2 regions of the Lederbergia ruris genome follow, and region 2 is predicted to be linked to the other one. Evidence: riboswitches for the same ligand, from Rfam matches in the RefSeq annotation. Region 2 holds a riboswitch; the other holds the start of a gene.
What was found. A riboswitch is a leader RNA that binds a small molecule or an ion and turns the genes downstream of it on or off. The one in region 2 is predicted to bind lysine.
Positions count from the first base shown of each region.

Region 1: linked by a shared signal. The riboswitch ahead of KI363_RS04890 (Na+/H+ antiporter NhaC family protein) and the one ahead of KI363_RS17070 (aspartate kinase) in region 2 are both predicted to bind lysine.

Region 1 covers NZ_BORB01000006.1:12,023-18,629, reverse strand. Annotated here, with positions in the region: gene KI363_RS04910 (heavy metal translocating P-type ATPase) at 1-1,281, opposite strand, end outside; gene KI363_RS04905 (bifunctional metallophosphatase/5'-nucleotidase) at 1,451-2,815, shown strand; gene KI363_RS04900 (YunC family protein) at 3,024-3,326, shown strand; gene yunB (sporulation protein YunB) at 3,401-4,192, shown strand; lysine riboswitch at 4,330-4,495, shown strand; gene KI363_RS04890 (Na+/H+ antiporter NhaC family protein) at 4,883-6,448, shown strand; gene KI363_RS04885 (M23 family metallopeptidase) at 6,494-6,607, opposite strand, start outside.
Region 2 covers NZ_BORB01000036.1:39,327-45,933, forward strand. Annotated here, with positions in the region: gene uvrC (excinuclease ABC subunit UvrC) at 1-816, shown strand, start outside; lysine riboswitch at 840-1,024, shown strand; gene KI363_RS17070 (aspartate kinase) at 1,359-2,594, shown strand; gene KI363_RS17075 (YslB family protein) at 2,790-3,248, opposite strand; gene KI363_RS17080 (succinate dehydrogenase cytochrome b558 subunit) at 3,825-4,454, shown strand; gene sdhA (succinate dehydrogenase flavoprotein subunit) at 4,506-6,266, shown strand; gene sdhB (succinate dehydrogenase iron-sulfur subunit) at 6,269-6,607, shown strand, end outside.

The sequences.
Region 1 (6,607 bases), on a different contig from region 2:
TAAAATGATCGTGCGGCATTTTCCTAATACTTCCAGATATTTCCCTTCCTTAAACAAAATTCCCATTTGGGCGGCCCTTCCACTTCCAACCATTACAGAAGTAGGCGTGGCCAATCCGAGTGCGCACGGGCAAGCAATGATCAAAACAGCGATCGTTTTTTCCAATGCAGCGCCTAATTGATCTGGTTGTAAAAATAAATACCATCCTAAAAATGTCGCCATCGCGGTTAGGATCACAATCGGAACGAAGACAGCTGTGATTTTATCGGCCGTCTGTTGGATCGGGGCTTTCGAGCCTTGCGCTTCTTCGACAATTTGAATGATCTGCGATAGGGTTGTCTCATTATCTTTTTTCGTTACTTTCACCCTTAATAATCCATGTTGATTGATCGTTCCCGCATAAACAGAATGACCGATCGTTTTCTCAATAGGAATACTTTCTCCTGTTAATAGGGACTCATCAATCATCGTGGAGCCCATCAAGATTTCCCCATCAATCGGTATTTTTTCTCCTGGTTTAATAATTAAAATATCACCAAGGGCAAGTCGATTTACCGGTGTAGCTAATTCTCTGCCATTTTCATAAAGAGTCGCTGTCTTCGTTTGTAATTGGTAAAGTTTTTTGAGGGCTTCGGTCGTTTTTAATTTTGTCTTTGCTTCAAGTAATTTCCCTAATAAAATAAAAGTGATAATAAAAGCACTTGTTTCAAAGTACAAGACAGGGGTAGGCATGGACGATTGTAAGGTGGTAAACGTTAGATAATGACTATAGAAAAACGCGGCAGATGTACTTAAAACAACTAAAACATCCATATTCGCGTGTCCACTTTTTACAGCCTTCCAAGCCCTTTCGTAAAATGGAAAGCCAATGACAAACTGAATCGGAATGGTGAGAATCAATTGCAATAAAGGCTGAGTTAGGAAATCGGGGGCCTTAATAAATGGAGCCCATGTGAAATGATCGAACATCGCCCAAGCCAAAGGCATGGTTAGTAAAGCGGATAGGAAAAATCTCCGTTGTAGTTTTTGGATTTCCTTGTATGGATTGCCTTCCGTAGAGAGCTGCTCGATTGCTTTTACATCGAAACCAATGTTGCGAATTTTATCGAAGACCTCTTGAAGGTTTGTCCGTTTTCTATGAAAGGTCACTCTGCCTTTTTCGGTTGCGAGATTGACATGAATGTCGATCACCCCTTCTATCTTAGACACGACCTTTTCAATTCTTGTTGCACACGCGGCACAGTGCATCCCTGTAACAAAAAAATGTTGGGTTTCTTCCATGATCTTTGTTCACCATCTTTTCTTCTATCCTATTGTTATAGTCTATTGGCGACCTAAGCAGGTTAGAACAAGCTTGCACTTTGGTTCTAAGAGGCTTACCTTTCAATTTTTCTTGTTTTTTGCTATAGTTTTTAGTAATTATTTTTAGGATGAGCTAGGAAGTGGATCGATGATTGAAAGGATTCATATTTACCATACAAATGATATACATAGCCATTTTGAATATTGGCCAAGAATTCAATCGTTTTTACTAGAGAAACAAAAATTGCATCAGGCGGCTGGAGAGGAAGTTTTGCTATTTGATATTGGCGACTTCTCTGATCGCTGGCATCCTTTCACAGAAGGAACAAGGGGGAAAGGGAATACCGAGTTGTTAAATGAGACGGGCTATCGGGCTGTGACGATTGGCAATAACGAAGGGATTACGTTCCCACACGAAGATCTAGCCGCATTATATAAAGAAGCTAAGTTTGATGTGCTTGTTGCGAATTTGTACGAAGCCGAACAAGTGCGTCCTGATTGGTGTCTCCCTTATAAAATATACGAAACAGGAAAAGGTACAAAAATTGGTGTAACGGCCGTGACGACTTATTATCAGAAATTATACAACCTTCTTGGTTGGGAGTTGACCGAGCCTTTTACAGAACTGGAAATACAATTGAATCGGATGAAGGAAGAAGCGGACATTCTGATCGTTCTGTCTCATTTAGGGATTCATGACGATAAAAAACTAACGCAATTATTTCCGCAAATTGATCTTATATTGGGATCCCATACACATCATTATTTTATGGAAGGGGAAAAAGTAGATCATACATTGATGGCGGCAGGGGGAAAACATGGCCGGTTTGTTGGGTATGTAGAGCTTCATGTTGATCATGAAGCTCAATCTATTCCTTTGCTTAAAGCGCGGCTGTTTGAATCTCAATTATTGCCGGCTGTGCAGGATGAAGAGAAGGTCATTCAACATTTTATGGATAGGGGCAAAGCACAATTAGATGAGACCGTGGCGATTATAGATGAGCCGTTTTTCTATTCATGGAAGGAAATATCGGAGCTGGCTTTGTTGCTTTGCGATGCGGTACATGAATGGTGTGAAGCAGAATGCACCATCATTAACTCTGGTTTGGTGTTAGCGGACTTACAAAAGGGGAGAGTGACGAAGTTTCATTTGCATCAGATGCTTCCCCATCCGATTAATCCTTGTACTGTGGAGCTTTCAGGGGCGGAATTAAAGGAAATCATTCTCGAAGCAGAAAGGGAAGATTGGCCAGAGGTTGAAGTGATTGGTCTTGGGTTTCGCGGAAAAGTGATGGGGAAATTTGTGTATCGTGGGATTGAGGTAGATAAAGAGAAGTTGCAAATCCAAATCAACGGAGAACCGATTGATTCAGAGCGGATGTATAAGCTGGGGACCGTTGATTTATTTACTTTTGGGAAATACTTCCCTGGTATTAAACGCTCTCCAAATAAAACCTATTTTATGCCAGAATTTTTACGTGACATCATGGCATGGAAGTTGAAGCGTCTCTAGCGAGGGAAAGCGCAAGTGCTCGTTTACAAGACATTGAAAAGCGAATGGATGTTGACTTACGCATGCGGGCACCGAAAGTTTGCTAGTCGCTGGAGCTAGATCATGCATTAGTCATTTTCTTTTTTTATCCTCTACGAGTGGATGGTATTTTGGGTTCAACTAATGCACGCTTTTCTCATACATATAACTATGAGAAGGGGTGATAATGATGGTGTCGATTGAGCCTGTTATGATTGATGGTAAGACTTTTATCGCAACATCCGTGTCCTTGCCGAAAACAACCTTGCTGACGATTTCGAATGACAAGGGGTATATCATGTGCGGGGCGCTTGATGTTGGTTTGCTAAATGAGAAATTAGTAGATCGAAAAATAATCGCCGGGCGTGCAGTGGGCGTGAAGACGATTGATCAATTACTGCATGCCCCATTAGAATCCGTGACAATGGAAGCGGAAGCATTAGGGATTACAGCTGGGATGATTGGAAAAGATGCCTTATTAAAAATGTGTTAAATAGCTGAGAAAACTAGATGTATTTGCGCTAAATCCTTTCTCTTGTGCATATATTGACGAGAGGAGGGATTTCTTTGGCTCGATTCAAAGCAAAGTATAGACAACGGGGACCACTACCTTTTCGATATGTTTTATTGCTATCTTTTGTTTTCTTTGTTTTTTCAACCGTATTGGGATTGTGGATTGTCAATAAAGGAATTAAACCGACTTTAGTTAGTTATGCCGAATCCCAAACCGGAAAAATCGCCCCAATGGTTGTGACTAAGGCTGTTGAAGATGTCCTTCCCCAAGTGAAGGATCTCTCAGAAGTGACGGAAACGATTCCCGATGGGGCGGGGCAGACTTCGATTCAGTATCGAATGGATGTGCTCAATCAAATTCAAGCTGATTTATCCAGAGAAATTCAATTCAATTTAAATGAAGCGGAGAGAGGGAATTTAGAAGATCTTGAAATGAAGACAGGCATTGAGATTGACTACGATAAATTGGATAAAGAAGAAGGAATTTCCTATTCTTTTCCAATAGGTCAAGCAACGAATAATGCTTTATTAGGAAATTTAGGACCGAAAATTCCGATTCGCTTTTCTGCGGTTGGGAATGTAAAAACAAATGCAGAGCATAAGGTAGAATATTACCCTATTAATAATACATTTATTACTGTCTATGTAGCTGTTGAAGTGAATGTGCAAATCATCATTCCATTTTCGACCGAAACAGCCGTGGTCAAACAGGATATACCTGTTGCGAAGGGATTCTATCGAGGAGATGTACCAGACTTTTACAACGGAAATGGTGGAGGAGTAAATCCTTCCATTCAATTGCCTGGATCAAATACACAGGGTCCTTTGCCAAAGCCAGCAGAGTAAGTCCCCTACTGATTGCCAAATAGTATGTTATAGTGCTATAATAAAGATCAAAATCAAAGGCTAAGTTCCAGACAACAGCTGCCACGCCTTTGTGACCTGCGTTCTGCAGGCCTAATTAAATAAAACCTTATCAAATCGGATGAGGTAGAGGCGCAAAAGGAATCAGTAGGATGTGTGAGGATGACAACGATGAACACATGTGAAAGGTTCTTTTGCCGAAGTCAAACTTGTGTCAGCCAAGTTTTGATTGGTGTTGCTTTGAAAAAAGGTAACACTCTCATATTTGGACGTGTTTTTAGTGCGTGTTCAAAAAGGAGGATAAAAAGGACCCGTCGGCTAAAGGCGCTGACGTCCTGTCAGCAACGCCGACACTAGCACATCCTGTGCGTCGAAAGTTCGAGGCGGCGCAGTTTCGAGCAGCGGACTTGTACAGGATGTACTGACTTCCGTGTTGCCCACAGGACGTGGGCGATTTTAAAAAAAACGGAAGATCTTTTCCCTGATACATGAACAGCGGAGAACAAGCCAACGAAGAAATTCGCAGTGTCATTTTTACCGGACTTTTTGAACATCCATTTTGGCTAAATATGGGGAGCTACAGATCACGATGGAGTTAACCCATACAAGAGTAATGGTAGTCCTCTATCATTACTCTTTTTTATTTTGTAGAAAAGAGGAGCACAACAAACAATGGAACATTCTATTTTATCGATTATCCCGCCGATTCTGGCGATTGTGATGGTGATTTTAACTAAAAGGGTTCTACTGTCCTTAGGTTCAGGTATTTTAGCGTCGGCTTTATTATTGGGGAAAGGAAATATAATGGAGACTTTGCAGATACTATGGTCTGCTGTGAAGGGGATTTTTGTTGAGGCAGAAGGCTTAAACACATGGAATATTAATCTCATATTATTCTTACTGTTATTAGGCGTTATTACGGCTCTTATTAATATGACTGGTGGGAGCCGTGCTTTTGGTGAGTGGGCTACTACGAAAGTGAAGTCACGCGCAGGGGCGCAATTATTAGCTGCATTTTTAGGCATTATTATTTTCATTGATGACTATTTCAATGCGTTAGCCGTTGGGCAGGTGGCGCGCCCGATTACGGATCGTCATCATATATCGAGAGCTAAGCTTGCTTATATTATTGACTCGACGTCTGCGCCAATCTGTGTGATTTCACCGATTTCGAGCTGGGGCGCCTTTATTATTGGGATTATCGCAACGGTATTGGCCTCCCATGGTCTCACTGATCTATCGGCTTTTACCGCTTTTCTTGAGATGATTCCGATGAATTTGTATGTATGGACAACCTTGCTTTTTGTTTTTATTATTGCGCTTCGTAATCTTGATTATGGAAGTATGAAAAAGCATGAGGAACGAGCAATTAAGACAGGGATTCCTTATGATCCGGATAAAACGATTGCGGGAGAAGCAAAAGAAAATTTGCCTGTAAGTGACAATGGGAAAGTTCGCGATTTAATCTGGCCGATTATTGCTCTGTTTGTAGGTACCCTTTCTGCGATTGCGATTAGTGGGTTGCATGAAACAACAGGAAAAGCAACCTTGATGGATATCTTCGGTAATGCGGATGTATCCCTTGCGTTAGTTGGTGGTGGTCTATTGGGATTGTTGGTTGGAGTGATTTCTTTTTACCGTCAAGTTTTTAAACATAGGGCTTTACAAGCAAATTGGATTGTTAAAGCTTTAAAATCGGGTGTACAGTCGATGATACCAGCGATTATGATTCTGCTGTTTGCCTGGGTGATTATTGATTTAATTGAACAATTAGGGACCGGTTTATATTTAGGTGGTTTGGTTGAAAAGTCAAATTTAAATCCGGTCTTTCTGCCCGTCATCTTATTTATCGGTGCGGCAGTAATGGCCTTTGCAACAGGGACATCATGGGGTTCTTTTGGTATTTTACTGCCAATCGCTGGACAAATTATTGCGGTCACGGATATGGCTCTCTTCTTACCAGGTTTGGCTGCCGTTTTAGCAGGAGCTGTGATGGGGGATCATTGTTCACCTATTTCTGATACGACAATTTTATCGGCTACAGGCGCAGGATGTAATCTGATGGATCATGTGTTAACCCAGTTACCTTACGCAATATCTGCCGCGATCATTTCTTGTATTGGTTATTTAGTGATTGGTTGGACAGAGAAAACCATATTTGGTTTACTCACAATAGGTATTTGCGTTTTTCTATTCTTTTTTGTTCTAGATCGTCGAAAAAAGAAGGTACAGGTATAGAGGTCGCAAAAAGAAGAGGAGTTGGGGATGAATTTCCAAACTCCTCTATTGATTCTTATTGGAAGAACGTTCCCACATTTTTAAATGAGGAAAAGGATCAAAGGACCATTCACGAATGCCATTATCTTTGTACATACCGAAATGAAGATGAGGGGGGAA
Region 2 (6,607 bases):
CTCCAGCCGAAAAAGGGACAAAAAAAGGATCTTGTCAATCTGGCAACAAAAAATGCCCATATGGCATTAAACGAGAAATTCTCCCTTATCGAAAAAGATGAGGAACGAACCGTCCTTGCGATTGATAAGCTTGGTGAAGCAATGGGGATTTATACGCCATACCGGATTGAAGCTTTTGATAACTCCAATTTACAGGGTGCTGATCCCGTATCTGCCATGGTTGTCTTTATTAATGGAAAACCGGCGAAAAAAGAATATCGCAAATATAAAATTAAAACCGTTCAAGGCCCAGATGATTATGAATCCATGCGAGAAGTTGTAAGGAGAAGATATACGAGAGTCCTTCGAGAGGGATTACCTTTACCAGACCTCATTTTAATTGACGGGGGCAAGGGACAGATTGAGGCGGCAAGAGATATATTAGAAAATGAGTTAAATGTTGAGATCCCCATTGCCGGACTTGCTAAAGACGATAAGCATCGAACTTCCCAGTTACTATTCGGAGACCCTCTAGAGGTTATTCCACTAGGGAGAACCTCACAAGAATTTTATTTATTACAAAGAATTCAAGATGAGGTGCATCGTTTTGCCATCACCTTTCATCGACAGTTACATGGCAAATCTGCTTTCCAATCAATATTGGATGAGGTTGAAGGGATTGGCCCAGCAAGGAAAAAACTATTGCATCGTCATTTTGGTTCCCTTAAAAAGATGAAAGAAGCGAGTGTAGAGGAGTTTATTCAAATCGGCTTACCAACTAAAACGGCAGAATTATTAAAAGAAAATTTACAAAAGCAAGTTGAAAAGAAAGAATAGGAGTGCTATAATGTAGAAAATTTCAAAAAGATAGAGGCGCAAATCTTTAAGAGTAAGAACTTGGAGAAGTACGGGCTTCCTTGAAGGGTTCTGAAAGGGGAGATTTGCCGAAGTGGAGAAATAACCGTTATTTTCTCTGCTGGTCCTACGTTTAAGAAATGTAGGATTGTCAAAATGGCGAAAACCATTTTGGAGAGCTATCCCATGTTGTGATCTGAAGTATTGATAAGTCAAATTCACAAGCAATGAGGATAAACGCTCATTGCTTTTTTATTGCTTAGGAAACTATAAAATTCTAGCTTGTGGATAAGTTCTAAAAGTGGGTATTGACGTCTGGCTCCAGCGCCCAGCGCCTAGCAAACTTTCGGTGCCTTCCTACGATAAGTCAACATCGATTCACCCTTCGGGTTCATCGTGTTTCCTTTATCTCGTCAGGCCCCTAAAAAGTTTGTACGTCGCTAAACGGGCGCTTGCGCTTTTGTTCTGTGGAATAAAGCAGTTGCTTCGATCAAGGTTGAAAAAGGGAAAGGGAAGGTTGGAACATGGACACAATCGTAATTAAATTTGGTGGATCTTCATTAAGTACGACAGACAAAATTAAAAATGCCGCGGATCGAATCATCCAGATTCGTAAACAAGGTAAAAATGTGGTAGCCGTTGTTTCCGCAATGGGAAAAACAACGGATCAATTACTTTCACTAGCAGAGCAGATTACGGATAAACCAGCTCAACGAGAAATGGACATGCTGCTTACGACGGGAGAACAAGTATCGATTTCACTCCTAACGATGGCATTGACGAGTAAAGGATTCGAAGCAATCTCCTTAACAGGCTGGCAGGCTGGGATTGTGACCGAAAATATCCACTCAAATGCTAGAATTTTGGATGTTAAAACGGCAATGCTTCAGAAACGATTGAATGAAGGCAAGGTAGTGGTAGCAGCTGGATTTCAGGGGGTAACCGAAGAAGGCGAAATCACGACTTTAGGTCGGGGTGGATCGGACACAACAGCAGTTGCGATTGCGGCGGCATTAGGAGCTGAACGGTGTTTGATTTGTACAGATGTAACAGGAGTGTATACATCAGATCCGCGCTTTGTCCCTAATGCTCGAAAACTATCTTCTATTTCTTATGATGAAATGCTAGAATTGGCAAACCTTGGAGCTGGTGTTTTACACCCACGTGCTGTTGAGTTTGCGAAAAATTATGGGGTAGCGCTAGAGGTTCGCTCAAGTGTGGAAAACGTGGAAGGTACAGTAATTGAGGAGGAAGTATCAATGGAACAAAATCTGATTGTACGTGGTGTGGCATTTGAAAAAGGTATGACAAGATTGACGATTTTAGGTTTAAGTAACGAATTAAACGGACTATCATCCATTTTTACTGTTTTGGCTAATCATCAAATCGATGTGGATATTATTATCCAAAGTCAAACAGATACAAATAAAACCAACCTATCTTTTTCGATTAAAACGAAAGATTTAGATAATGCGATCGAAGTATTGGAACAGAATAGACAGGTAATTGGCTATGAAGGAATCGAGCATGAGGCTGAGTTGGCGAAAGTATCCATTGTTGGCTCAGGTATGGTATCGAACCCAGGTGTTGCAGCTCGGATGTTCCAAATCCTTGCTAAAAACCAAATTCAAGTGAAAATGGTGAGCACTTCGGAAATTAAGATTTCTGTAGTCGTAAATGAAGACCAAATGGAAAAGGCGGCTCAAACATTGCATGAAGAATATGAGTTAGGGGCTGTTCCAGCAGAAGCTACAAATTAAAAGTCAGACTTTCGAACCCAATGCCATAATCTACAACACATATAGCCCAAAACCAGGAAAGGCTTGCTCTTCTTTGGTTTTGGGACATTTGCATGTGATGAGCTTAGTGACACGGTGATATCGTAAGGAGCGGGCTGTTCGTATGTAACGAGACAAATATTTACGGCTGAAAAATCATGTTTAGCCCCTTCATGTTTAGCTTTGTACAGGATCTTTTAAATCCCATCGTACAATAAAAAACACTTTCTTTTTTTTCTTTACAATTTCTTCATGTGCTTCAGTGACAAGATTTTTTTGTGATTGAATTTGCTCTGCGATAAATCCAGCTTCTAGACGGAAGGAGGGTTCATTATGCATAAGCAATCGTCTTTCAACAATATCACCGGTAAGTTCTAGCTTCATTTCTTTTTTATTCTGTTCGACTAATTCTAAATCTCCCCATGCGGCTTCCTTAAAAAAAGAAGAAATTTCTTCATTTGAAAGCAATGGGAAGGTCCGCGCTATATGTTTGCCAACCCAATAGGATATTTCATCGGTATCATTTCCGAGCATTTCAGGAATTAAAATATCCCGAAGCAATTCATAAGCAAACAAGGGGACCAATTGGTCAGTTTTAGCTTCTTTTTGAAAAGTTTGTGTTGATGCAGGTTTCACGGTCCTATCTCCCTCTTTTTCTTTCATTCTTATTATATACAAAAAGAGATCGATTTTGAAAAAAATTGCTAAAAAAATAGAAAAATATTTAATAAAAATATCTAGCTTATGTTGCGGTTGATGTCTAGCTCCAGCGCCCAGCAACTAGCAAACTTTCGGTGCTGTTGGTCAGAATGGCGTTACGCCAGGAAGGCGAGTATTTAGCCTTTGAACCTTTTTATCTTTATTATAAAAGTTTGTATGTCGTTAACCGGATGCTTGCGCTTTTCTTAAAAGATAAGAAAGTATAAATTTTGGCTAATGCTTGATCCAGCTCCAGGCGCCATCGGCTCGAGGTCAAATAACCTGAACCAATGAAAGGCAAAAAAGCGCCTTTCTTTGGTTCAGAACATTTGCTTGTCGCCGATAGGCGGGCGCCTTGCGCTTTTCTTATTAGGAAACCGTTGTCTTGACGCTTTATGTAGGGAAGAGTAAAATGAATATGTCCACAAAATTGTACTAAATTAATTTTGTGCTATAGAAATCTACTCCTGATGGATTTCTGGTACAAATGTAAATGATTAAGGGGGGTAAATTGTGGCGGGAAAAAATGAATTTTATTGGCGCAGGCTGCATTCTTTACTGGGGGTTATTCCGGTAGGAGTTTTTTTAGTGCAGCATCTTGTTGTCAATCACTTTGCTACACAAGGAGAAGCGGCATTTAATACAGCTGCAGGTTTTATGGGGAAATTGCCATTCGTTATTTTCCTTGAATTCTTAGTTATATACATACCAATCCTTTTTCACGGAATTCTCGGGATTTATATCGCGTTTGTGGCAAAGAACAATCCAATTAAGCTGGGTTGGTTTCGGAATTGGATGTTTACGATTCAAAGGATAACAGGAATTATCTTATTAGCCTTTATTGCTTGGCATGTTTATCAAACACGTATTCAAGCTGCTTTCGGGGCTGAAGTAAATTTTCAAATGATGGAAGATATTTTATCCGATCCGATTGTTTTGATCTTGTATCTACTAGGAATCCTTTCGGCGACATTCCATTTATCAAATGGTTTATGGTCTTTCCTAGTCAGATGGGGAATTACTCAATCTCCTAGATCTCAAAAAATTTCTTCATGGGTAATGGGTGTAGTTTTTGTAGTGCTTTCCATCATCGGTGTACGTGCAGCATTAGCCTTTGTTTTTCCTGACTTTTTTGTAGGTTAGTGGACAGCAAAGCAATTGAACTATGGGTAAAAAAAGGAGTGAATCGCAACGATGAATAACGGTAAAGTCATCGTGGTCGGTGGAGGCTTAGCCGGCTTAATGGCAACAATAAAAATAGCTGAAGCAGGGAAGCAAGTGGATCTATTTTCACTTGTTCCGGTAAAACGTTCACATTCCGTCTGTGCTCAAGGGGGAATCAATGGAGCGGTGAATACGAAGGGTGAAGGGGATTCACCTTGGATTCACTTTGATGATACAGTATACGGTGGGGACTTTTTGGCTAACCAGCCACCGGTAAAAGCAATGTGTGATGCAGCACCTGGGATTATAAATCTATTAGATCGAATGGGTGTAATGTTTAACAGAACACCAGAAGGATTATTAGATTTCCGTAGATTTGGAGGAACCCAGCATCATCGGACGGCCTATGCAGGAGCAACAACAGGTCAACAGCTTTTATATGCATTGGACGAGCAGGTTCGTCGCCATGAAGTAGCTGGACTTGTAAACAAATATGAGGGTTGGGATTTTCTGGGGATTATTCAAGACGATGCAGGCGCTTGCCGCGGAATCGTTGCCCAAAATATGACAACAATGGAGATTCAATCTTTCCCAGCTGATGCCGTTCTTTTAGCAACTGGAGGTCCTGGAATTATTTTTGGTAAATCGACAAACTCTGTTATCAATACGGGGTCTGCTGCTTCAGTTGTATATCAACAAGGTGCGACCTATGCGAATGGAGAATTTATTCAAATCCATCCAACTGCGATCCCAGGAGATGACAAATTGCGCTTAATGAGTGAATCTGCGCGTGGTGAAGGTGGAAGGATTTGGACATATAAAGATGGGAAACCATGGTATTTCTTGGAGGAAAAATATCCTGCATACGGAAATCTTGTCCCTCGTGATATTGCGACACGGGAAATTTTCCATGTATGCGTAGATATGAAATTAGGACTTAACGGTGAAAATATGGTATATCTCGACCTTTCTCATAAGGATGCCCATGAGCTTGATGTGAAGCTTGGTGGAATCATTGAAATTTATGAGAAGTTTACTGGGGAAGACCCACGCAAAGTACCAATGAAGATATTCCCAGCCGTTCATTACTCTATGGGAGGCCTATGGGTCGATTACAATCAACATACAAATATTGAAGGATTGTTTGCTGCTGGAGAATGTGATTATTCACAACACGGTGCAAACCGACTAGGAGCAAACTCTTTATTATCCGCTATCTACGGTGGAATGGTCGCAGGTCCTGAGGCTGTAAAATATATCGATGGACTTGAAAAAAGTTATGATTCTTTGTCTTCCTCTTTGTTTGATTCAGCTACAAAGAAAGAACAAGAAAAATGGGCTGATATTATGGCCATGGATGGCGATGAAAATGCTTATGTCCTCCATAAAGAATTAGGAGAATGGATGACAGATAATGTCACAGTCGTTCGTTACAATGACAAATTGAAGAAAACGGATGATAAAATTCTTGAACTCATGGAGAGATGGGAAAACATTAATATTAATGATACATCTGGTTGGAGCAACCAAGGTGCTATGTTTACAAGACAATTAAAAAATATGCTCCACCTAGCACGTGTAATTACCATCGGGGCATTAAATCGGAATGAAAGTAGAGGGGCTCATTACAAACCAGATTTCCCTGATCGTAATGATGAAGAATGGTTGAAGACAACGAAAGCTAATTACAATGCTAGTACGAACTCTCCTGAATTTAGTTATGAAGATGTAGATGTTTCACTTATTAAACCTCGTGAACGGAATTATGCTAAAAAGAAAGAGGTGAAATAAGGATGGCCGAACAAAAAAAGGTAACTTTCATTATTACCCGTCAAAAAGATAAGGAATCAGAGCCTTATGAAGAAAAATTTGTTTTGGATTACCGTCCTAATATGAACGTGATTTCCGCATTAATGGAGATTCGTAGAAATCCTGTTAATGCGGAAGGGAAGAAAACAAGCCCAGTTGCTTGGGATATGAACTGTCTAGAAGAAGTTTGTGGCGCTTGCTCCATGGTGATCAATGGCAAACCCCGCCAATCTTGTACAGCTTTGGTGGATAAACTGACTCAACCGATTCGTCTTGCTCCAATGGCTACCTTCCCAGTCGTTCGGGACTTAATTGTCGATAGA